DNA from 2 places in the Bombilactobacillus sp. ESL1197 genome. Region 1 is predicted to be linked to the other one. Evidence: predicted binding sites of a transcription regulator. Region 1 holds the regulator's gene; the other holds the start of a gene.
The links. The regulator NrdR, encoded in region 1, represses ribonucleotide reductase genes. The targets are predictions, from matches to a motif close to ACACNATATATNGTGT.

Region 1 (12,093 bases):
AAATCAGCCGCGGCTGATAACCCGCAGCAAATTCTTGCATATGGCTTTTAGCTTGCACAAATTCATAAATAGCATCCAAGCCTTGTTGTAAAATTGGCTGGGTGATTTGGCCTTTGTGTGCCGTTAAAAAGTGTTGCACATCCTCATCGCTTAACGCTTTTCTTAATAAATCCTGATAATGATTTTGCCATTGGTGGCCTTTAATGATTTTGGCTAATGATTGCGATAACTTTTCCATTATCTAACCTCACTCAGAATGATCTTGTAACTGTCGCAATTGCCGTTGCATCTGCGCTAATTGTTCGGAATTAACCTGTTGACTTGGGGTTTTGGACCAATCAGTTCCGGACTCTTTTTTATTTGTGGTTGAACGTTTTTTCTTGGTTTGCTTTTGCGGAAAGTCCTGTAAATATTTAATTGCCTGTGGTGCGGTCTTAATTCCGTGCTGCACCCAATCATTAGCAATTTTTTCTACAAAACCTTGCGTTAAAGTAGGCGAATTATCCAAAACATAATTTACCAAAATGTTCACTACTTCTGCTGGTAAAACCATGCGTGCCTGTAATTTCCGCAAAATACTAGTTTCAGAACTACCCACAAAACCATTTTTTTGGTGCTTTTTATTAGCTAAAAACTCTGCCGGCGCTTGGTTCTGCGCGGCCTTGATTAATTTTTTTTGACTAGTGGATAAATTAGTCACCGGTGGCCTTTTAGCTGCGCTAGGCAAAGCTGCAGTCTTCAAATTAACCCGTTGTTCATATTGCTTTTGAATCAAGGACTTTAAACGACGCAAGTCAATTTGATCAGTTTGCACATTTAGCGTTTGCCCAATTGCCTGCGCTAATTCAACTTCGGATAAGCCATAGAAAGTATGCAAATTAAATAACTCTGACTGATTTTGATCAATTTGCTGGGGCGCAACGTGGTATGAACGCACAGTAATCTTTAAGAAATCCCAATCAAAAGTCGCTAATTCCGTCGGTCGATAATTGGGCTGATTAACAGTAGAAAGTTGAGCATCAGACTCAACTTTGGCATCTACTACTTTGTGAGACAGGTGAAATACTTCCAAAAAACTTTTCGTAATTTCTTTGGCTTGGTCTAAATTGCGGAGTTGAGGATGATACTTTTTAAATAACTGTTGAAAATCGGGTTGACCAATTTTTTCTTGTAAATAAGTGGTTAAAATACTATCTTGAAAAAAATTAGCACCTGCTAGTGGCCTTTGCAATTGATAGATTAAATAATCACCCCAACTATCTTTACTTTGAAAAGTCTGCAGTAAAGCGACGGCTTCTAATTTAATCCGCGCTTGATAAAAATGCTGGCTATCAAGATCCAATAAATTTAAAAGTTGAGAATGCGCTTTGCGCTGGGAAACTAAGGGGACTTGATGCTGCCACAATAACTGATACAAGCTCAAAGCATCACTCCCAATAATGGGTTGATATAAGTCAATTAAAACCTGATAATCCAATTGTGTGAGCGTACTACTACCAATTACCCAATAGCCCCACAGTGGATCAATCATCGCTTGCGTCATCGTCAGTTGTCTCGCTTTCTGCCTGATTTTTTTGAGCTAACATCATTTCTTGTACTTCCTGCATCAAACCGTTAATATCCTTAAACTGACGATAAACGCTGGCAAAGCGGATATAGGCAATATCATCGACACCGGCTAATTCTTGCATCACAAATTCACCAATTTGGCGCGAATTGATTTCACTTTCACCCGTTGCTTGGATCTTAGCTTCGACTTTACTAACTAATTGATTCATCGCCTCTAAAGTCACTGGTCTTTTTTCAGCGGCACGCACAATGCCCCGTAAAATTTTTTCACGACTAAATTCTTCACGATTACCATTCTTTTTGATGACCAAAACGGGAGTATGCTCAATCCGCTCAAAAGTTGTAAACCGATATCCACAATTTTCACATTCACGGCGCCGACGAATCACCCGGCCTTCGTCACTCGGGCGACTATCAATAACCCGAGAAGAATTTTTTTGACACTGAGGACAAATCATAATTTACTCCTTAATTACTTGTTGTAAAAACTGGTCAACTTGTTGCTGTAAGTGCTGCCAATCACCAGTATTATCAAGAACAAAATCGGCTAATTGACATTTTTGTTGAAGTGGTAATTGGCTTTTTATTCTACTACATGCTTGTTGAACTGTTAAATGATTTCTTTCTTGTAAACGTTGTAATTGAACTTGCTGGGTTACATAAACCACTAAAACTTGATCCACAATTTGTTCATAATGTTGCTCAAATAAAAGTGGAATTTCAAAGAAAACAGTTTGTGAAGTTGCTTGTGCTTGTTGAATTTGTCGTACCAATTCTTGACGAATTGCTGGTTGCACAATTTGATTTAAGCAATCCAATTGTTTCGCATCGGCAAAGACGATTTGCCCCAAAGCAGAGCGATTCAACTGCCCATCAGCAGTTAAAACCTGAGTTCCAAACTGTTGGACCACTTTTTTAAAAGCTGGCGTTTTGGTATCCAAGATTTGGTGAGCAATGTGGTCAGCATCAATTACTAAAAAGCCCGCTTGATTAAGTAATTGACGGACACTTGTTTTGCCACTCGCGATACCACCGGTAATTCCAATCGCACGCCCCATTAATTCAACCGTTGACAATGCGGGCAATAATGTGTTCCTCGGCCCGCCACGCGAATTTTTTCAATGGCCGTGCCACAACGTTGGCAGGGGTGGCCCTCTTGATCATAGACTTTTAATTGTAATTGAAATTGACCCTTTTGACCGGTAGCATCAACATAACTGCGAATCGTGGTTCCGCCAGCGGCAATGGCGGTTTTTATTTCATCCGCAATGGCCGGATATAATGCCTGTAATTGTTCGTCAGTTAATTGATTGGCTGGTTGCTCAGGATGAATTTTAGCCATCCATAAAACTTCATCGACATAAATATTACCTAAGCCTGAAACTACTTGCTGATCCAGTAACACAGCTTTAATATTTTTCTTTTTACGCTGTAAACCGCTAACCAATGAATCATAGGTATACTGCGGCGTTAAGGGTTCCGGACCTAGTTTAGCAATTCCTTTAGTGGTTAACTCATCAGTCCGGGGCACAACTTCCATGCGCCCAAATTTGCGAACATCACGATAACCTAAATACTGGCCATTGGCTAGTTCAAAAATAATATGCACATGCTTATCAAAATCACTTTTTTGATCCCGAACTTGATATTTACCTTCCATTCGTAAATGACTAATCATTGTCAAATCATTATCAAAATGAAATAGTAAATACTTAGCACGGCGCCCCACATCGGTAATCGTCGCTCCAATCAAATCTTTCTTAAATTCTGGTAAGGGATTGACGATAATTTTCGGATACAGCACCTCAATATTAACAATCTTTTGTCCTTTAACTAATTGATTTAAGCCTCGACGGACTGTTTCTACTTCTGGTAATTCTGGCATTATTTTATCCTTTCGCGTCAAACCATGTTTGACCAGCTGCTGATTCTACTTTCAAAGGTACATCCAACTTCACAGCGGTATCCATCACGTGTGGCACCAATTCTTGCAAAATGGGAATTTCCGTACTAGGAGCTTCAAAAATCAATTCATCATGCACTTGTAGTAACATTCGTGCCTGTAAATGTTGTTGTTGCAACTGCCGTTGCATATTAATCATGGCAATCTTAATAATATCAGCAGCGCTACCTTGAATCGGGGTATTCATGGCTGTCCGTTCCGCAAAAGATCGTAAGTGAAAATTCTTTGCATGAATATCTGGCAGATAGCGCCGGCGGTGCATAATTGTTTCGACATAACCATCTTCGCGGGCTTTTTGCACCATTTGATCCATGTATTGTTTCACTTTGGGATACTGTTCAAAATAGGCTTGAATGAACTCCGCCGCTTCACGGCGGGAAATGCCAATATTTTTGGCTAAGCCATAATCACTAATCCCGTAAACAATCCCAAAATTAGTTGCTTTGGCCTTCCGGCGCATATTCGCAGTCACATCATCAATACTATCCAAATTAAAAATTTTCATGGCCGTGTGCGCATGAATGTCATAATCAGCTTGAAAGGCTTGTTGCATATGCTCATCACCTGATAAATGAGCCAAAACCCGTAATTCAATTTGGGAATAGTCACTGGAAAATAATTGCCAAGATGACTCTTTAGGTACAAACGCTTTACGAATAGCACGTCCTTCATCACGCGCAGGAATATTTTGTAAATTGGGATCAATTGACGAAAGCCGTCCCGTTTGCGTCAGTGTTTGTAAATAACGAGTATGAACCCGGCCATCAGGGGCAATCGCACTTAATAAACCAAGCACATACGTTGATTGAATTTTGGCGACCTGGCGATATTCCAAAATATCCGCAATAATTGGTGCTTGATCTTTTAATTTTTCCAAAACATCTACAGAAGTGGAATAGCCCGTTTTAGTCTTTTTGATAGGCTTTAAGCCCATCTCTTCAAATAAAATTTTGCTTAATTGTTGCGAAGAATTAATGTTAAATTTTTGACCAGCTTTATCATAAATAGCTGCTTCTAAATTTGTTAACCGCTCATCTAATTGCACTTTCATCTGCTGTAAAGTGGTCGCGTCAACTTTAATTCCCGCAATTTCCATCTTCCCTAGAACTCGGGCTAGAGGTAATTCGATTTCATCAAACAATTGGTCTTGATCATGCTGTTGTAATTGCTGCGGCAATTGTGTTTGGAGATAATTCAAAGCCGCTACTTTATTGGCTAAATGATCGCATAATTTTTTATCTTCTGGAACAGCGCGCTTGGCACCTTTGCCGTATACCTCAACATCGGGTAATAAATCATTATAACCATAAGATTGGGCAATTTCACCTAAATCATTAGCGTTGTCATTTACATCAATCAAATAAGATGCTAGTAACCCATCAAAACTAACACCAGCCAACTGAATTTGATAACGGTTTAATGCTACTAAGTCTCTTTTATAATCGAAAACATATTTTTCCTGTTGCGGATCTTGGAGCCAGTCTTTCAATAGAGAATTTTGTAAAACTGCTATTTGATCAGTTACTAAAATCGTATCTTGATTGCCCAATGCAATGCCGATGACTGGTGCTTCATGATAATTATCATCTAACATTTCAATAATAATGCTAGCTGGTTGGTGATCCTGCATAAAACTAGCTAATGTTGCAGACGTCAATTCTTGATAAGCAGCTTGTTTTTTAGCTTCTTGGGCAATGGGATTTAGTGGAACATCCATTTTGTTCAAAAATGATTGAAAATTCAATTTACGATAAAATTCAATTAACATTTCCGTTTGATCGCCATCATAACTTAATTGATCAACAGAGATCGTCACTGGTGCTTGACAATCAATCGTTGCTAACTTTTTAGATAAAAAGGCCATTTCACGATCTTCTTGTAAATGTTCCTTGAGCTTACTGGTCTTCATAGTATCTAAGTTAGCGTATAAGTTTTCCATCGAACCATATTGCTTTAATAATTTCAGTCCAGTTTTTTCACCAACTTTATTAACCCCAGGATAATGGTCTGAAGTATCGCCCATCAAACCTTTTAAATCAATTAATTGTGTAGGAGTAATTCCTAATTTTTCTTGAAAATGCTCAGGTGTATAAAATTCTAAATCGGAAACACCCTTAATAGTTACCGCAACTGTAATTTGCTCCGTCACTAGTTGTGTCAAATCATGATCGCCGGTCACGACTAGCACCTCATAGCCCAAAGCTTGCGCTTGTTTGGCTACAGTACCAATAATATCATCAGCTTCATAATTAGCTAACTCATAAGTTTTAATGCCCCGGGCCACTAACAACTGCTTAATAAAAGGCAATTGTTCGCGAAACTCCGGTGGCATACTGGGACGATTTCCCTTATATTCCGAATACATTTTGGTGCGAAAAGTCGTTTTTCCTGCATCAAACGCAACCAACATTTCATCCGGCTGACTTTTAGTAAGAATCAAATCTAACATATTATTAAACGCATAAATGGCATTAGTATGCAATCCATCTGGCGTGACAAATTTATCTAGGACATTATGCATCGCAAAAAAAGCTCGAAAAGCAATGCTATTACCGTCTACTAAAACTAATTTTGTTGGTTTCATCATCGTACCTCATCTTCTAATACTTTAATTTTAACAAACTATTCGTTAAATAGATTTGAAAATACAAAAGAACTTGAAGATTTCTTTTTCAAAATAATAAAAAAAGATTGAAGCGAAAGCTAATCAACAGTTTTAATCCATTAACTTGAACTGTCTCAATGCTCGTTTCAATCTTCATTTTCAAATTTTAGCGTTGCGCTAATTGTTGCTCATAACTAACTTCATACTTTTGAATGTCACCTGCACCCATAAAGATGACCACAGCATCATGGTAGTCTAATAAAGGTTGCATCTGATCTTGGGTAATTACTTGCCCACCATGCTGTAATTGTGCTCCTAAATCTGCACTAGAAATTTGGCCTTGATTTTCCCGAATCGAACCAAAAATTTCCGTTAAAAAGACTTGATCTGCTAAATCCAAACTTTGCACAAATCCAGGTAATAATGCCAGCAAGCGACTATAGGTATGTGGTTGAAATACAACCAAAATTTGTTTATCTGGATACTGCTGGCGCGCTGCATCAATCGTGGCTTTGATTTCGGAAGGGTGATGAGCATAATCATCAATTACCACCATATCTGCCACTTTCTTTTCACTATAGCGCCGCTTGACACCGTGAAAACTTTGTAACTCTCGTTGAATCTCTGCCGGCGCAATCTTTTCTAAATAGCTGACACCAATTACCGCCAACGCATTTAAAATATTATGTTGACCAAATAATGGAATTTGAAATTGCCCCAAATTTTGCCCATGATACAGCACTTCAAAGCTGGAACCATGCGTCGTTTTTTGGATCTTAATTGCCTGAAAATCATCGCGATCATTCAAACCATAATAAAATAACTGTGTACCTTTAGGTGCTTGAATTTTCTGTAATAAAGGATCGTCACCCCAAGCAAAAATCGCCTTTTTGACTTGATTGGCTTCTTGTTGAAATGCTGAAAAGACATCATCAATGTCGGCAAAATAATCTGGGTGATCAAAATCAATATTCGTCATAATCAAATAATCCGGTGCATAATCCAAAAAGTGGCGCCGATATTCGTCAGCTTCAAAGACGAAAAATTGGCTTTGCCGGTCACCTTTCCCCGTACCATCACCAATTAAATAACTAGTAGGAGCTATTCCTTGTAAAACATGAGCTAATAGGCCCGTTGTACTAGTTTTACCATGAGCACCAGCTACCCCAATCGACGTATATTCATTCACCAACTTGCCCACCATTTGTGGATAAGTAAAGATTGGTAAATCTAATTTTTGGGCTTGCGCGACTTCCGGATTGTCATCACCAAAGGCATTTCCTAAAATAATCGTCAAACCGGGATGAATATTAGTTGCTGCAAAATCGGTAATCTGAATGCCCGCTTGTTGCAAACCAGTTTGCGTAAAAGTTTGTTTACTAATATCAGAACCTTCAACTTCATATCCTAAATCATGCAAGATTAACGCCAAGGCACTCATACCGGTTCCTTTAATACCGATAAAATGATAAATTGGTTGTTCCATTTGTTTACCTCTGCTGTAAAATTTACTTATTTCACAAAAATTTGGTTCAATTGGTCAAAGTCTAACGCTGAACCCGTAGGTACTTGGTCGTCTAAAACTAAAATGCCACGTTTTTGTGGGGCATTAGCTAAGGCTAGTTCACGAGGTGAACAAACCATTCCATTACTTTTGACACCTCGAAGAACACCTGGATAAATAATCTGGCCCGCGGGCATCATGGCTCCCACTTTGGCTACTGCAACTTTTTGATTAACGGCAATATTGGGCGCACCACAAACAATCTGCTCAACTTGACCTTGATCTAATTCAATTTGGCAAACATGCAAATGATCAGAATCAGGATGAGGGGTCATTTCTTTGACCAAACCTGCCACAAAATACTCAGTCGTATCTACTTCCAATTGCTCAGCAAAACCTGCGGCTTGTAACTGTTGATTTAACACTTGAATTTGTGGTGCAGTCAAATGAAACTGGCCCGCTGCTTGTGTACTTAAATTCAACTTGGCCAACACATCAAAGAAGTTATAGCCAATTACTTCATTTTGATCATTTAAAATTTGTACAATGTTACCCTTTTGTACTGTACTTTGCTCCGCAGTGTTGGCTCCTAAAATTATCAAAACTACGTCACCAAAAACTGCTGGATTGTAAACACTAATCTGCAATCGTTTCACCATATCTTTCCCAATTAAATTTTATTTATTTAAAGAATCCATAAAACTCTCTACTTGCGCCTTAGTTTTGCGCTCCTTGTTAACTAAACGTCCAATTTCTTGGCCATTAGAAAAAGCAACAAAGCTAGGAATACCCATAATTCCTAAGTCTTTGGCTAAGTCTAAGAATTGATCTCGATCAACTTGGATAAATTCATATTCTGGATAATCTTGTTCAATTGCTGGCATCTCGGGTTCAATAAATTTGCAATCAGGGCACCAATCGGCTTCAAAAAATAAAATAAATTTACCATCTTTCGTTAATTGTTCAATATTTGTTGTTGCTTGATCTTCTAGCTTTTTCATTGTCTTCAATTCCTTTCTGACCTATAAACTATATTACAAACTAAAAAAAAGTTGTCAATTACCAACGTTATTTATAATATAATGATAAAATAGATATATAAACTGAGGAGGTTAGATCTATGAGTTTAAAGGGATTAGTTAAATCAACCCTCGTTGCTTCAACAACAGCAGCTGTTGTCGGAGCTGGTGCTTTATACTTAATACATCAAATTGATAGTAAACAAGTAATTGAGCGAATTAAAAATAATTTAGGTTCTGATACCAACATTATTACTACTTGGGTTGAACCAATGTTCCAAAAAGTTAATGTTGAAGGCTCTGATACCTGGGCTTTAGTTGGTGGCGTTACTGCTGTGCAAGATGATGAAGAAGCACAATATCATTTTATTGCATCAGCTTTAACAGGACAACTATTAGACATTCAACGCGTTTAACTATTAAAAAAACACCACTGGAAAATTTCCGGATTGGTGTTTTTTATTACATAATCTGAATTTCATAACCACCAGTGCACAAAAACTACCAACTCTTCCTGTCAACTTGCAGTTAATTGACTTTGACTAAAAACTGACCGTTAATTAGGAAAATGTGCAACTAAATAATAAATGGGCTGGCCTTTTTGCGAAAATTTAGCTTCATATTCTGTCATAATATTATGTTCAGCCCACGGACTCTGATGGAGATTTAAGCTAATTTTATCAAATTGCATTCCATAATGATTGAAACTGCCTAAGGAGTATTCAAATAAACCTTGATTATCCGTTTTAAATTCTACAACACCGTGTGCCGGCAAAACCGATTGGTACAATTTCAAAAAATTGGGTGCCGTTAACCGACGTTTTTCATGGCGTGTCTTGGGCCACGGATCCGAAAAGTTTAAATATAATTTACTAATTTCTCCAGTAGCGAATAATTCTGGCAACTGCCGCCCATTAGCTACTAAAATTTGTAAATTAGGCAATTGTGCCTGCAACTGTTTCTTCAGAATCATCGCTGCAGCAACTGGTTGTAATTCCATTGCAATAAAATTTCGCTCTGGATTTTGTTGTGCCTTTGCAATAATAAATTGGCCTTTGCCTGAACCTAATTCTAATTCAATCGGCTGGTTCTTTGTAAACCGCTGTTGCCACTGTCCTTGAATACTTTGGGGCTCAGGTTCATTTAAAATCCATTCAGGATGTTCGGCAATCAAGCCTTGCACCCAAGGTTTGTTTCGTAAACGCATAACTACATAATTCCTATCTTTCCAAATTTTTTAATTGGTGTGGTAAATAAACTTTAAGCAAAAATATTACCATAATTAATCCGACTAAACCAGCAATGAGCGTTACTTGTTGCAGATGATAGACAATAACTAAAACTACTAATCCTAACAACCATTGGCTCATTAAAATTACACTGAGTAATGTTTGAAAATTATGCTGCTTTTGGTGTGTGCTCAACGGATAAATTTGAAATAAAACATTCGTATCATAACTTTTATATAGTGGCACCAATTGAAATTCGACTAAATATAAAAACAATGAACTCATGATGCTAATCAGCCAGACATTCTTCAAACAGGCAATTAATACCAAATCAACAATGGTTAAACGTAAAAATAAGCCACTATAGTCAGTATTACGTACAAAGCCGCGACTAAAAAGATAGAGACCACTCTGCGCCTGTTGCAATTTAATAGGACGATAAAGGCCATCTAACCAACGATAACGTCGTGATTTGCCCTTCATTCCTGGCACGTCGGTAAACAAATTATAAAATCTTTTCAGCTGGTAACTACGTTGCTGTTCTTGCTGCACTAAATAAGTCCACTGCAATGGCCGTTGATTTAAGAGTTGATGTAATTGATAAAAACTGAGCGCCGTTACGATTAAAGCTAAAAGAACACCGACTAACGGCAGCCAATACAAGGCCACAATCAAAACCACCACAAAACTAATGCAACTTTCCCACCACAGTTTAGCAGGTTGTTCCACATAATTACTAGCTAAGCGATTGTTAATCACGCCAATTTCCAAAATTAAAGTGGCCAATGCAATCAATACCACAGTGGTTGGCTTAAAACCCGCGCCCTTAGCCCAAAAAGGCGTCAAGAAAAAATTGACCAAAATTAAAGTCAAGCACGGTAACCACCAACTATAATTACGGGCCTTGACCAAATATTCGCGCAAAGCCACTTCTTTAGGTAATAAAAAAGTTGTATCCGCGGATTGCATTAACGTCGCCACTTTAAAAAATAATCCGCAAACCGTTAAGATAATAATACCTAAGGGTTTGACCCACCACGAATTTAACGTCAAATGAGTCAAAGCTTGTGAATACCAATAGCCAAAAGCGCCAATCATAAAGATAATGGCAATAATAAAATATTCATTAAAGACCAATTTTAAAAACTTGGCTTGTTCTTTTAAATGCTGTGTCAGGCGTTGTTGCCATAGAGATTTCATGCTAACTTAGCCCTCCTCAGCCAAACGTAAATACAAGTCACTTAAATTATCATCCTGCGCCCCAAATTGGGCTTTAATTTCAGCCAAGGTGCCTTGAGCTTTGACTTGACCATGATTTAACAAAAGGAAACGATCGGCACTTTGTTCAGCATTCGCCAAAATATGTGTGGACATTAAAATTCCCGCACCCGCTTGTTTTTTGGCTTGTACCAACTTCAATAAATCGTTCACAGCTAACGGATCTAAGCCTGTAAAGGGCTCATCAATAATAAATAGCTTCGCTTGAGTCATGAAAGCACAAACAATCATCACTTTTTGCTTCATTCCCTTAGAAAAATTGATCGGAAACCAATCTAACTTATCAGCTAAACGAAAAGTTTTGAGTAATTGGTTTGCATCTTGCCAAGCAGCTTCATGATTTAGATCATAAGCCATCATCGTTAACTCCAAATGTTCTTTCAGAGTTAACTCAGGATATAAGACTGGTAATTCTGGGACATACGCAATTTGGCTGCGGTAAGCGGTAATGTCTTGGTCTAATTGAGTGTCATTTAAACTAATCGTCCCTTTTTGTGGCTTTAACAAACCAATGACATGTTTAATTGTTGTTGATTTGCCGGCACCGTTTAAACCGATTAACCCTACCGTCTCTCCAGATCGCACTGTAAAACTTTCATCTTTGATCACCGGGATACGTCCATAGCCCCCAGTTAAATGCTCTACTACTAAAGCCATAAAATTTTACCTACCCTCTGTTATTGCTTTGTATTTATGATAGCATGAAATTAACCCGATATAATTTTTTATTCTTAAGGAGGAATAAATCATGACCAACCTAGATCCAAATTGTGTTTTTTGCAAAATTATTGCTGGGGAAATTCCCAGTCACACCGTTTATGAAGATGATGTCGTTAAAGCTTTCTTAGACTTATCACAAGTCACCCCAGGCCATGTTTTAGTTGTTCCCAAGCAACATATTAAAGATATTTTTGATTATGATAGCC
Region 2 (12,093 bases), on a different contig from region 1:
ATCCACTGCCTGTTCTTGATAATTAACTAGCTGTACCGCCTGGGGTGCCAAATTCGGTAACTGCAAAATGGTATTAATAATTTCGTTTAACTTGGCTTCATCTGTGGAAATTACTGTTAACTGCCATTGTTGAGCTGTTTGAAAAAAACTGACTTCTGGGATGAAGGCAATTCCGTTTTGTAAAGCGCCCCAAGTTGAGTTCCGAGGATCTTTTGGATCAAACAAAAAACTACCAACTAATTTAACATCTTCCCAACTACTAGAAGGTGTTAACTGTAACGTCGTTTGAGCTTCTTGTAATAAATTTTGTGCTGCGACCATAGTAATCGGTTGGGCACTCTTAGCCTGCAAAACGCTACCAGCCGTGAATAATTGTTGCGTGCGCGGCGGATTTTCCCACAAAAAAATTTGGGTCTGCTGCGCCAACCACTGCAAAATTTGGGAACGTTGAATTTCAGGCGGTAAAACTGTTGTATATACTTTTAATTGTGTCATGGATTGCTTCTCTTTTCTATCATAAAATACTGCGACAAAAACTGATTAAAAGTTGAGGATTAACCTAACCTAAAAGCTTAAGTCGGTCTTTGACTTGAGTTTTTAGGTGTAGTTAACCGCAAACTTTTGATTTTTGGAGCGCTAATAAACACACTGCGACAAGTGTCGCTTAAAAGCCGCGGACTAACCTAGAATAAACCATTAAGTTGCGGTTTTTAACTTGATTATTTATTCGTAGTTAGACACAGGCTTTTGACACTTGGAGCGCTAGATCAATACTGCGACCAGCAGCGCTTAGAAGTTGAGTATAGCCTAGATAAAGGACTTAAGTTTTGGTTTGTAAACTTGAGGACTTTAGCGTAGCTAGACGCAAACTTCTGATGCTGGGAGCGCTAATTAACACACTGCGACAAAGGCTGTTCAGAAACTGAGCACTAACCTAGACTACGACTAAAGTTGGTTTAGGCTTTAGTTCTTAGGCGTAGTTAGGCACAAGTTTCTTGCCTTTGGAGCGCTGGATCAATATTACGACAAAGGCTAAGAACTAATAAACACACTGCACTTCATATCGCTTAACGACCAAATATTTTTACACAATAAAAAAACCAGCTACAATTGCCGCTGGTTAACTTAATTATTTATTGAATTGGTTTTAGTTAATTGCCCGCACACCAAATGATGGATAGAAGTAACCAGAAATTGTGGAAACTTGAACACCTTGACCAGGTTGTGGAGCATGAATGTATTGATTATTACCAATGTATAAACCAACATGATAAGAATTACCTTGTGAACCCCAGAAAACTAAGTCACCAGGTTGTAAATTATTCACAGAAACCTTCGGACCAGCACTTTCTTGCGCCACTGTGTAACCACCAATATCGACACCCAAAGCTTGTTTAAAGACATAATACATTAAGCCAGAGCAATCAAAGGAATTTGGTCCTTTAGCACCCCAAACGTAAGGCTTACCGCCTTGGATTTGTGCCATGTTAATTACTTTTTGAACTTTCGCATTCCGGGCTTCTGTCATGTCTGTAACATCATTAGCCGGAATCCAATCATTTTGACCTAAGTTATACCATTGACCATCAGCACTAATTTGTGTCACAGCCCAAGAAGATCCGTTCGAAACATATTGTCCAGTTAAAGTGCCAGCATTATTTGGTTGGCTCCGCAAACCGACTTGATCATTGCTAGTAACAGTCACGCCATCACCAACATTAGCAGCTTGTGCGTCTTGATTATGATTTAAAAATGTAGAAGTAGAAATACCAATAACACCTGCAGCAATTAAACTAAGAAAATGTTTTTTAGAAATCATGAAAATTGTTCGCCTCCGAGAATAAGTAACAAGTTATTTTTACGAGAATTGATTTGAATTTAATTTGGAAATAACTTAACAATCAAAATAGTACACTTCTTACATTGCAATCATGTTACAAACAAACAAACAAACCGTTACAAATCCCGAATTTTATGACATCTTTGTAATCAATTGATCAATGGTCTGCTTTAATTGGGGCCAAGCATCATTGGTCAAAACCAGTGCTGTACCTTTTAAAGCCTTCGGCAGTTGCAAGTCACGCGCAAATTCTTGACTGGTTAACCGCTGGTGAATCGCTGCCGTTTGATCTCCACGCTGCAACAGCCGTTGCTGTAAAACTTGCCGATCAGCAGTTATAAACCAAATGACTACTTGCTGGGGATAAGCTTTTAAATACGTTAAAGCACCTTTAGTGTCTAAAACGATACTAACTATCTCAGCTTTCGCAAAAGCCCGCTGTAAGCCCTGGCGCGAAGAGCCATATTGATGGTGAGCATATGTAACTTGTTCTAGATAATCATTTAAGAGAAAACTCTGGGGCGTCTCAAAATAGTAATCCACCCCATTTTGCTCGTTAACGCGTTGCGGACGCGTCGTATGCGTTACAACACTCGGAATTTGGTATGCTTGCGTCAAATAATGACTGACGGTCGTCTTCCCTACACCGCTCGCACCGGTAATAACAATAATCTTTTTCATTAATTTACTCCTTTTAAATTGTTCAATTAAAGAACCCAGGCCAAAAGTAAGCCTTATTTTTATCGTTCCAACTTCCAATTAACGACCGGATAATCCTTCTTTGGCAACTATCTGTGGTAAGATAGTACTTAAGAATTCTACCGACCAGGAATTCTGGTAGCTCTAACTTTTTAAGCTACTGTTGCTTGATAGTGCTCAACCTTTGGCGTACAGCCTTTCTAATAATTTTACCAAAATGGGAAAAACACCAAGCTTGGCGCACTATCAATGGTCTTCGCTTAAACTCAAAACCAACTCCACGTTTAATTAGTCCAGGAGGAACTACACATGAAAATTGCCAATATTAAAGTCGGCGACAAATTACAAGGTTCAGTCGAAGAAGATTTAGAAAAGCCCTTCGTTGGCACAGTTGAAAAGATCTATACCAATGCCGTTTTATTAGACATTGAAGACTTTGATCCACAAGATAGTGATAACGTCGTTGAACTGAACCATAAAATTGTGATTAATGCTCAAAATTTGAAAAAGCTGCCCAAAAAAGCAGCTAAATAAATAACCATAAGAAAAGTTCCTCAATTTGACTCATAAATAGTCATTGAGGAACTTTTTTAATCCAATGTTTTAACAAAAGTGGTTCCAGGAATACGAATCAATGCATAATCCGTCGCGACATTACCGGCATGAACGCCTAAGCCGTTGCGCCAGTTATTCTTATAATGAGCCACCATCATCATCACATATGCTTGCTGATATTTTTGATCATAGCGTTTCGTATTTGGCCACGGATAGTTCTTCGCGTTTAAACTAGCTGATTGATTACCATCTAAAACTGAGGCATTATTGCCCGGAATACTGTACTTAGCTCCTTGGACCCAATAATTATAATACTTAACCGTTTTTTTATTGTCTGCTGACTTAACTTCTACATAATAACCTTGACCATTCTTGGTCTGCATCACTAGAGGTTTAACCGTATAGCTCAATTGAACGCGCTGTGTATCTTTCACATCAACTTTATCTAAAAAAGTCATATAAAACATAAAGCCCACTAACACAAAAGCGCCAATAAACTCACAAAAATCCCAGCAGACATTGCCTAATGAGTGGTGCTTGCGGTGCACGACAATCATTTTTAAATGACGGCGTCGAATATCAAAGATAATCACCGCTACCAAACAAAAAACAATTAACCACGCGCCAACCCCTAATAAATTCCAGTTTAATTGCATCCTGCTTTCTCCAAACTCCAGATAAATTTAATTAGATTTATTATAGCTCACTTTCACACTGACTGCACTGTCCAAGTCTAGTGAAAACCTTCCGACCTACGTAACTGTCATCAGCGTAATTGAAAAAAACTTAATAAAAAAATTACTTGACTTATGCAGCGAACAAATGTTTTTTATTTTTTTCTTACCCAAAATCCAAGCCTGGCAACCACACTATCATGTGGTTCGATTTCGAATCAAACACAATATATTGTATTTTGACTAGTAGGGTTTTATAATTGGGCTCAGTTATTCCGATCAAAAGTTCCGCAGCAACAACTGGTTAACTAATGCCAGTACAACTCAACTGTGAAACTTTTAATCGAAAATTGATCGGTGCGCACTACCGTGATTTTTTCATCATTAAGGAGGTTTTTTCATGAATCAATCAGTAAAGATTTTTACCAAAGATGGCTGTATACAATGTAAAATGACCAAACGTTTTTTGAATGATCACCAAATTCAATTTGAAGAACATAACATTAATCAACAACCTCAGGCCTTAACTTACCTCAAACAGCAAGGATTTCAAAGCGTCCCCGTCGTGGTCACGGATAGTCAGCCCCCGATCATTGGTTTTTGCCCGAGCGAATTGAAAGCACTGGTGCAATAATGCAAATTGCTTACTATACAATTACTGGTCAAACCCGCCGTTTTATTCAAAAAGTTAAGCTACCTGCTTACGAGATTAGTGATGCTAATCCTTATCACGCCATGAACGGTCCGTACTTGTTAGCTGTGCCCGCTTATGACGACAATATGATGGATGCAGTCATTGACTTTTTAGGTTTTCAAAATAACGCCCAACAATTAGTCGGTGTCGTCGGCAGTGGTAATCGCAACTTCAATGAACTCTACATTCATACTGCCAAAGATATCGCTGCTGGCTTAGGTGTCCCCGTTGTTTTCGATTATGAATTTAACGGCACCGCGGCCGATGTTAAAAATTTCAGGAAAGTAGTGGAGCAACTTGAGTCTAAACAACATTGATATCGCTAAAGTTAATTACTTTAAGCTAAATAACGAATTAAATATTCCGGTTAACGGACAGATCCCTTTAGATCGTGACCAAGCCGCACTCCAGGCTTTCTGGCAAGAAAATGTTCAACCTAATCTGAAAATGGAACCCGATATATTAAGCCAGTTACAAAAGTTAGTGCAAGCTGATTATTTAGAAGCAGCTTTTTTAAAGCAGTACTCGCCAGCTTTTATTAAAGAACTTTACCAATATTTGCTGCAACAGCATTTTCAGTTTAAATCCTTTATGGCTGCTTACAAATTTTACAATCAGTATGCGTTAAAAACCAACGATGGTGCCTACTATCTAGAAAATTATGAACTCCGGGTGTTAAATAATGCTTTATATTTTGCAGACGGTGATGAGCAACTCGCACACCAATTAGCTGATGAAATGATTCATCAACGTTATCAGCCCGCCACGCCTTCGTTTTTAAATGCGGGTAAAAAGCGCCGTGGCGAGTTTGTTTCGTGCTTTTTAATCCAAATAACTGACGACATGAATTCCATCGGTCGTAACATCAACAGTGCATTACAATTGTCGCGCATTGGCGGCGGTGTGGGTATTACCTTGTCTAATTTGCGAGAAGCTGGCGCCCCTATCAAAGGGGTCGAAGGTGTTTCGAGCGGTGTTTTACCCGTGATGAAATTATTGGAAGATAGTTTTAGTTACAGTAATCAATTAGGGCAGCGTCAAGGAGCAGGAGCTGTTTATCTCAACGTTTTTCATCCCGATATTTTAGACTTTTTGTCTGCTAAAAAAGAAAATGCAGACGAAAAAATCCGTGTCAAAACCCTCTCCTTAGGCATTATTGTCCCTGATAAATTTTATGAATTAGTGCGCCAAGACGCGCCAATGTATTTATTCAGTCCTTACAGTGTGGAACGTGAATACCACCAGCCCTTTTCTTACGTTGACATTACTCAAGAGTATGACAAGTTAGTGGCTAATCCCAAAATCAAAAAATATCAGATTAGAGCACGTGATTTAGAGCTAGAAATTAGTAAATTACAACAAGAATCTGGCTATCCTTATATTCTAAATATTGATACCGCCAATCGCCAAAATCCGGTAGCGGGCAAAATTATTATGAGTAACCTGTGCTCCGAAATTCAACAAGTCCAAACACCATCTTTATTAAATGACAAACAAGACTACGTGCAATTAGGTCAAGATGTCAGTTGTAATCTTGGTTCGACGAATATTCCCCAATTAATGACTAGTCCAGACTTTGGTCAATCCGTGCGCGTCATGACCCGTGCTTTGACTTTTGTCTCCGATCATTCACGAATTGACGCCGTACCGTCGATTAAACACGGTAACGAGTTGAACCACGCCATCGGCTTAGGGGCGATGGGGTTGCATACTTTCTTAGCAACTCACCAGATTGAGTATGGCTCACCACAAGCCCTCGAATTTACCAGCGTTTATTTTATGCTCTTAAATTATTGGACTTTGGTCGAAAGCAATCAGATTGCCCGTGAACGACACAGTATGTTTCACGATTTTGCCAAATCCAAGTACGCTGACGGTTCTTATTTTGCGAAATATACGCAGCGCTCCTTTGCACCGCAAGATCCCCAGGTGCAAGCTTTATTTAAAGATATTTTTATTCCTACTCAAAAAGACTGGCAATTATTACAACATAAAGTCCAAGCGACTGGTTTGTACAATGCCTACCGCTTAGCCGTGGCTCCTACGGGTTCAATTTCTTATATTGATGATACTAGTGCCAGTTTGCAACCAATTACCTGGTTAGTGGAAGAACGCCAAGAAAAAAAGAACGGCAAATTATATTTCCCAGCACCACATCTGACTAACGATACTATTCCTTACTATCGTTCTGCCTATGATACCGATATGCGCAAAGTCATCGACACCTACGCCGCTGCGCAAGAGCATGTCGATCAAGGCTTAAGTCTCACTTTGTTTATTCGTTCCAGCATTCCGGAAGGTATGTACGAATGGAAAACGCCCGCTGAGGAGAATAAACAAACCACCAGAGATTTAACTATTTTGCGTAATTATGCCTATTACAAAGGGATTAAATCACTTTATTACGTGCGTACCTTTACCGATGATAACTCAGAAATTGGCGTAAATGAATGTGAAAGCTGTTCAATCTAACAAGTTGTGACAAGAAGCGTTTAACAGTTGCGGATAATCTGTCAAATTAAGTACTATGCTGAGATTCTCTGGAACTATTATTCTAAGAAGGGATTTATTATGGCGAAAACATATTATCAAGCAATTAATTGGAACCAAATTGAAGACCAAGTTGATAAGGCCACTTGGGAAAAATTAACCGAACAATTTTGGTTGGATACGCGCATTCCGCTATCCAATGATCGTGATGACTGGCGTGAATTAAGTGCTGTAGAACATACTGTCGTCGGTCATGTTTTTGGTGGTTTGACTTTACTGGATACCTTACAATCACAAGATGGAGCTGCCGTTTTACGACAAGATGCGCGCACTCCCGAAGAAATTGCTGTTTTCAACAATATTCAGTTTATGGAATCAGTTCATGCTAAAAGTTACTCATCAATCTTTAGTACGTTAAATACTGCCGAAGAAATTGAAGAAATTTTTGATTGGACGAATCATAATGAATTTTTGCAAAAAAAGGCCTACATCATTAATAATTTGTACCAAAACGGTGATCCTCTGCAAAAGAAAGTCGCATCCGTCTTTTTAGAAACTTTTCTCTTCTACTCTGGCTTTTATACACCGCTTTATTATCTAGGTAATAATAAGTTAACCAATGTGGCCGAAATTATTAAACTGATTATCCGCGATGAATCTGTGCATGGTACTTATATCGGCTACAAGTTCCAGCTAGGCTTTCAAGAATTATCCGAAGCAGAGCAAAGTAAGTTCCAAGATTGGATGTATGATTTACTGTATCAACTGTACGATAATGAAGAAAAGTATACTGCTCAACTCTATGATGAAATTGGCTGGACCCAGGAAGTTAACTGTTTCTTACGCTATAATGCCAACAAAGCTTTAATGAACCTTGGCCAAAACCCCTTGTTTGCGGACGGTAATGCAGAAAATGTAAACCCAATTGTAATGAATGGGATTTCTACCGGCACTAATAATCACGACTTCTTTTCCCAAGTCGGCAATGGCTATCTTTTAGGCAAAGTCGCCGCAATGAAAGATTCTGATTACGAAATCGGACGCAATTAAAATTGTCATAAGAAACTACCGACTTATACTTTCGGTGCATAAAATGTTCGTATCAATACGAGCATTTTTTTATTTCAGCTTTACACCATATCGCAGGGCAAAAGATGATTAATTTAAAAAATTTCCACCCCGTAACTGAACAAATTTTCAACATACAAGAAATAAAACCAAATATAAAATAATCAATTATTGCGTAATTAATTATTTGTCAAAATTATTTTGATAATTTTGACTGCTTTTTAAAAAGGTACAATAATTCATAAACGATTGAACATTGAACTATGATAGCGCTTTAGTTATAATGAGTTTGCTAACAAGGAGGTTAACAAAATGACTTTAATTACTCATCCAGCTATTCAAACCATCAAAGTAGAACAAATTCTCAATGCTTTATGCGAACCCCTACGTTTACAAATTATTGCATCATTAAAGCAAAATGGTGAAACCCCTTGCTGTGAGTTCGACTATTTAGGCAAAAAAAATAATCTCTCACATCATTTAAAAGTCCTCCGTGAAAATGGTTTAATTCACGTGCGCATCGACGGTCGACAACGTTTCATTAGTTTGCGCAAATCTGAATTAGAACAAAAATTTCCTCATTTAATTGATACTATTATCTATAGCTACTTATGTAATATTTAAAGTAATCGAAAAAGAGGAGTCCTCAAAAGTTAGACACTTTTAAGCACTTCTCTTTTTTTGTTGCCAGTATTAATCAATCGTTCATCTACCGATTAGCTAGATAACCGCCGATCATCGCAAAAGCTAAAATTACTAAAACTAAAGTAGTAATAGCTACATATAAATAATCATGTTCCTTAAAGAAAGCATAAATGGAAACGACCACACGTAACACGGGGGTTAAAATCAATAAAAAGACACCTAACATCATCACGGCAAAAGGTTTGAATTGAATGATGCCCTGATAAATCGCACTAAAGGTGGTTGGATGACTCTGCCCTGGATAACCACTATTACCTTGAATTAACATCATCACAATCCCTAAAGCCATCACAATGACGGAAATAATTACCCCAACACGCAAAATTTTACCAATGATTAATTCAATATCCTGCATCTCATCTTTTTTCATTTAAATGTTCACCCCAAATCCTTTTAAGAACATTTGTAAACCTAAGTACAATAAAATTGGAATAAAGATAATCCGGATTACTTTCGGATGTAAATGCTGCATAATGCGACTACCAATCATCGCGCCAAAGACCACTCCTAAGGCTAATGGCACCGCAATATTTGGTAAAATCGTTCCGTTAAAGAAGTACACCGTCGCACTGGCCGCCGCAGTCACGCCCATCATTAAATTACTGGTAGCACTAGACGGCTTGAGTGGCATCTTCATAATGTTATCCATCGCAATCACTTTAAAAGCACCACTCCCAATGCCTAATAAGCCACTGGCAATGCCGGCAGCTAACATCATCAAGAAACCACCCGGAACATTTTTGACTTGATAGTCCACTGGCTTTTGTAAAGCCTTATCATAGTAGCTACCATTTAGTCGTAATTTTTGCGATAAATAATCCGGTTGTACCTCTTGGTCACTTTTAGCAGACTTTTTATTCATGAGCTTTTTAATCATGTTGTAGCAAGATTGGAATAACAAAAAGCTAAATAAGACATATAAAACTGCTTTGGGGATAATCCCATTTAAAGCCGCACCAGTTACCGCACCGACTGTCGTTGCAATTTCTAAGAACATGGCAACCCGTAAGTTCAACATTTCATCCTTTAAAAACGAAATGGTCGCTCCGGAACTGGTAGCAATGACGACGATAATACTGGCCCCAATCGCGTACTTAATATCTAAGCCCATCGCGATCGTCAAAATTGGTGTGACAATCATGCCACCACCAATACCTAAGATTGAGCCTAAAGTTCCCGCTAATAAACCCGTAATCAACATTATTAATAAATTACTTGTCGTAATCATGATTTCTTTGCAGCCTCTTTTGTTTGAGTTTGATTAGTAATCGCCTGTCGACATTGATCAATAATTAGTTGCACAATGGCAGCTTGTTGTTGCTGTAAGTCCGCAGCATCCGTGGCCACTTGATCAATCCGTAAGTGGGAAGCATTAATAAATTCACAGCTCGTCACTAAGTAAAACGCTAATTCTACTTGTTCGTCCCGATCAAAAAAATGACTCACTTTGGCAGCGTCTTGCCACGGCAAGTTTAAAGGACTGAGTTGTAAATTACAAACCACCGGAAAGCCTAATCCTTCAATGGTTAACTCCCCTTGCGCTAAATAACCACCATTTACTGCTTCTTCCAGTTGCTGGGTTAATTGCTGAAGCGCTAGCGTTACTTTACTGGCGGCTAAACGCTTCGTTAATTTAATCGTTTGCTGAAAAGTTTGATATTCTGCGTTCGCAATTTTATCTTGAAATTGCTGAATTGTCATTTTCATATAATAACCCTCTTTAATAATCAAAATTATTATATTACTGTGCCACGCTAGTTGCAATTATCACTATCTTAGATAGATTAACCTAGCTGGTTTGATTGTTCAGTACTCATTTAAATTAATTTTGTATGAATAAGTCAATAAAGTTCTCATACTCTTTTCACTTATGATCTAGTTTGTGCTATGATATAGGCTTAAACAATTCGATTGTCATAGACCTAATAGGAGGATTTCTCATGACAGAAAAAAAGGCGCTCTCGCGCAGCCTATCAGCACGGCATGTCAGTATGATTGCCTTAGGCGGAACCATTGGTACCGGTTTATTTTTGGGTTCAGGCGAATCCATTCATAAAGCTGGACCATTAATTTTGGTAATTTATCTTTTAACAGGCGCGTTTGTTTTTTTAATGATGCGCGCGCTCGGAGAATTGCTCTTATCCGATACACATAAAATCATTTTTATTGATTTTATTAAAGAATATCTCGGTGATCGCTGGGGCTTTATCATGGGCTGGACCTATTGGCTAGGCTGGTTAGTGATTGCCATGTCCGAATTGACTGCCGTGGGTAATTATATGCAGTTCTGGTTTCCCCATGTGCCGGCTTGGATTTGGGAATTAATCTTTTTAGGTGCTTTATATCTTATTAATATCACGGCGGTTAAAGCTTTTGGTGAAACCGAGTTTTGGTTTGCGTTAATTAAAATCGTAGCCATCTTAGCGATTATTGCCGTGGCTGTGATCATGGTCTTATTTCATACCAAAACCAATCACGGTTACGTCGAATTTAGTAATTTGTGGCGCTTTGGTGCCACTTCTGGCAATCTGAAAGAAATTATTTCCGCCTTTCAAATGGCATTTTTCTCTTTCTTGGGTGTCGAATTTGTCGGTGTATCTGCCGCCGAAACTAAGGATCCCCAGGCGAATATTCCGCATGCGATTAATTCTGTCATTATGCGAATTTTGATTTTTTATATTGGCGCGTTAGCAGCCATCATGATCATTCAGCCCTGGACTGACTATAGCGCGGGGCACTCACCCTTTGTCCAAGTCTTTGGTGGGATTGGGATTAAGGCCGCAGCCGGCATTATCAATTTCGTCGTCTTAACGGCCGCCGCTTCGTCGTTAAACAGCTCCCTGTTTACTACAGGACGAATGTTATATTCCTTATGTAAACCGACTAGTTATTTTGCTAAACTCAACAAGAATCAAACACCTATGCGGGCCATTTCTTTTTCGACCTTATTAGTAGCAGCGGTCGTGATTGTTAATTATATTTTTCCTCAAGGTGCGTTTAAATTAATCACTTCCATTGCTTCAGCCGGCTTTTTAGTTATTTATATGTTCTTGATGGGCACCCACGCCAAGTACCGCCACTCTCAAAACTTTCAAACTAGCGAGCAGCACTTTTTAATGCCGGGTGCTCCAATTACTGATTATTTAACCATTATTTTTATGTTAATTATTTTTGGTATTTTACTATTCACTCCCGAAACGACTTGGACCACCATCGCTACCATTGGTTGGTTCATCGTTATTTATCTACTGAGTTTCAAAGCCGTAAAAAAGTAAAGCACCTAACAAGTGGCAAGTTTCGAATAATTTCGGAATTTTGCCACTTTTAATTATGTTAAACTAAAACTTGGAAAGTTAAGCTAAGGCAGT

Region 2: the regulator NrdR is predicted to act here: its motif matches at 3,991-4,006, upstream of nrdH (glutaredoxin-like protein NrdH).

What each region holds. Positions count from the first base shown of each region.
Region 1 is NZ_JBYLTY010000002.1:44,868-56,960, reverse strand. It holds gene dnaI (primosomal protein DnaI) at 1-238, opposite strand, end outside; gene AC3B6B_RS05915 (DnaD domain protein) at 248-1,543, opposite strand; gene nrdR (transcriptional regulator NrdR) at 1,524-2,027, opposite strand; gene coaE (dephospho-CoA kinase) at 2,031-2,654, opposite strand; gene mutM (bifunctional DNA-formamidopyrimidine glycosylase/DNA-(apurinic or apyrimidinic site) lyase) at 2,627-3,454, opposite strand; gene polA (DNA polymerase I) at 3,459-6,119, opposite strand; gene murC (UDP-N-acetylmuramate--L-alanine ligase) at 6,304-7,623, opposite strand; gene ytpR (YtpR family tRNA-binding protein) at 7,650-8,300, opposite strand; gene AC3B6B_RS05880 (thioredoxin family protein) at 8,319-8,642, opposite strand; gene AC3B6B_RS05875 (hypothetical protein) at 8,762-9,076, shown strand; gene trmB (tRNA (guanosine(46)-N7)-methyltransferase TrmB) at 9,217-9,867, opposite strand; gene AC3B6B_RS05865 (ABC transporter permease) at 9,881-11,089, opposite strand; gene AC3B6B_RS05860 (ABC transporter ATP-binding protein) at 11,096-11,824, opposite strand; gene AC3B6B_RS05855 (HIT family protein) at 11,916-12,093, shown strand, end outside.
Region 2 is NZ_JBYLTY010000001.1:458,623-470,715, reverse strand. It holds gene AC3B6B_RS01935 (isochorismate synthase) at 1-495, opposite strand, end outside; gene AC3B6B_RS01930 (C40 family peptidase) at 1,148-1,819, opposite strand; gene AC3B6B_RS01925 (AAA family ATPase) at 1,973-2,521, opposite strand; gene AC3B6B_RS01920 (DUF2187 domain-containing protein) at 2,849-3,073, shown strand; gene AC3B6B_RS01915 (LVIS_2131 family protein) at 3,130-3,750, opposite strand; gene nrdH (glutaredoxin-like protein NrdH) at 4,169-4,402, shown strand; gene nrdI (class Ib ribonucleoside-diphosphate reductase assembly flavoprotein NrdI) at 4,402-4,779, shown strand; gene nrdE (class 1b ribonucleoside-diphosphate reductase subunit alpha) at 4,760-6,934, shown strand; gene nrdF (class 1b ribonucleoside-diphosphate reductase subunit beta) at 7,034-8,002, shown strand; gene AC3B6B_RS01890 (ArsR/SmtB family transcription factor) at 8,333-8,644, shown strand; gene AC3B6B_RS01885 (DUF1634 domain-containing protein) at 8,730-9,095, opposite strand; gene AC3B6B_RS01880 (sulfite exporter TauE/SafE family protein) at 9,096-9,953, opposite strand; gene AC3B6B_RS01875 (hypothetical protein) at 9,950-10,432, opposite strand; gene AC3B6B_RS01870 (amino acid permease) at 10,666-12,000, shown strand.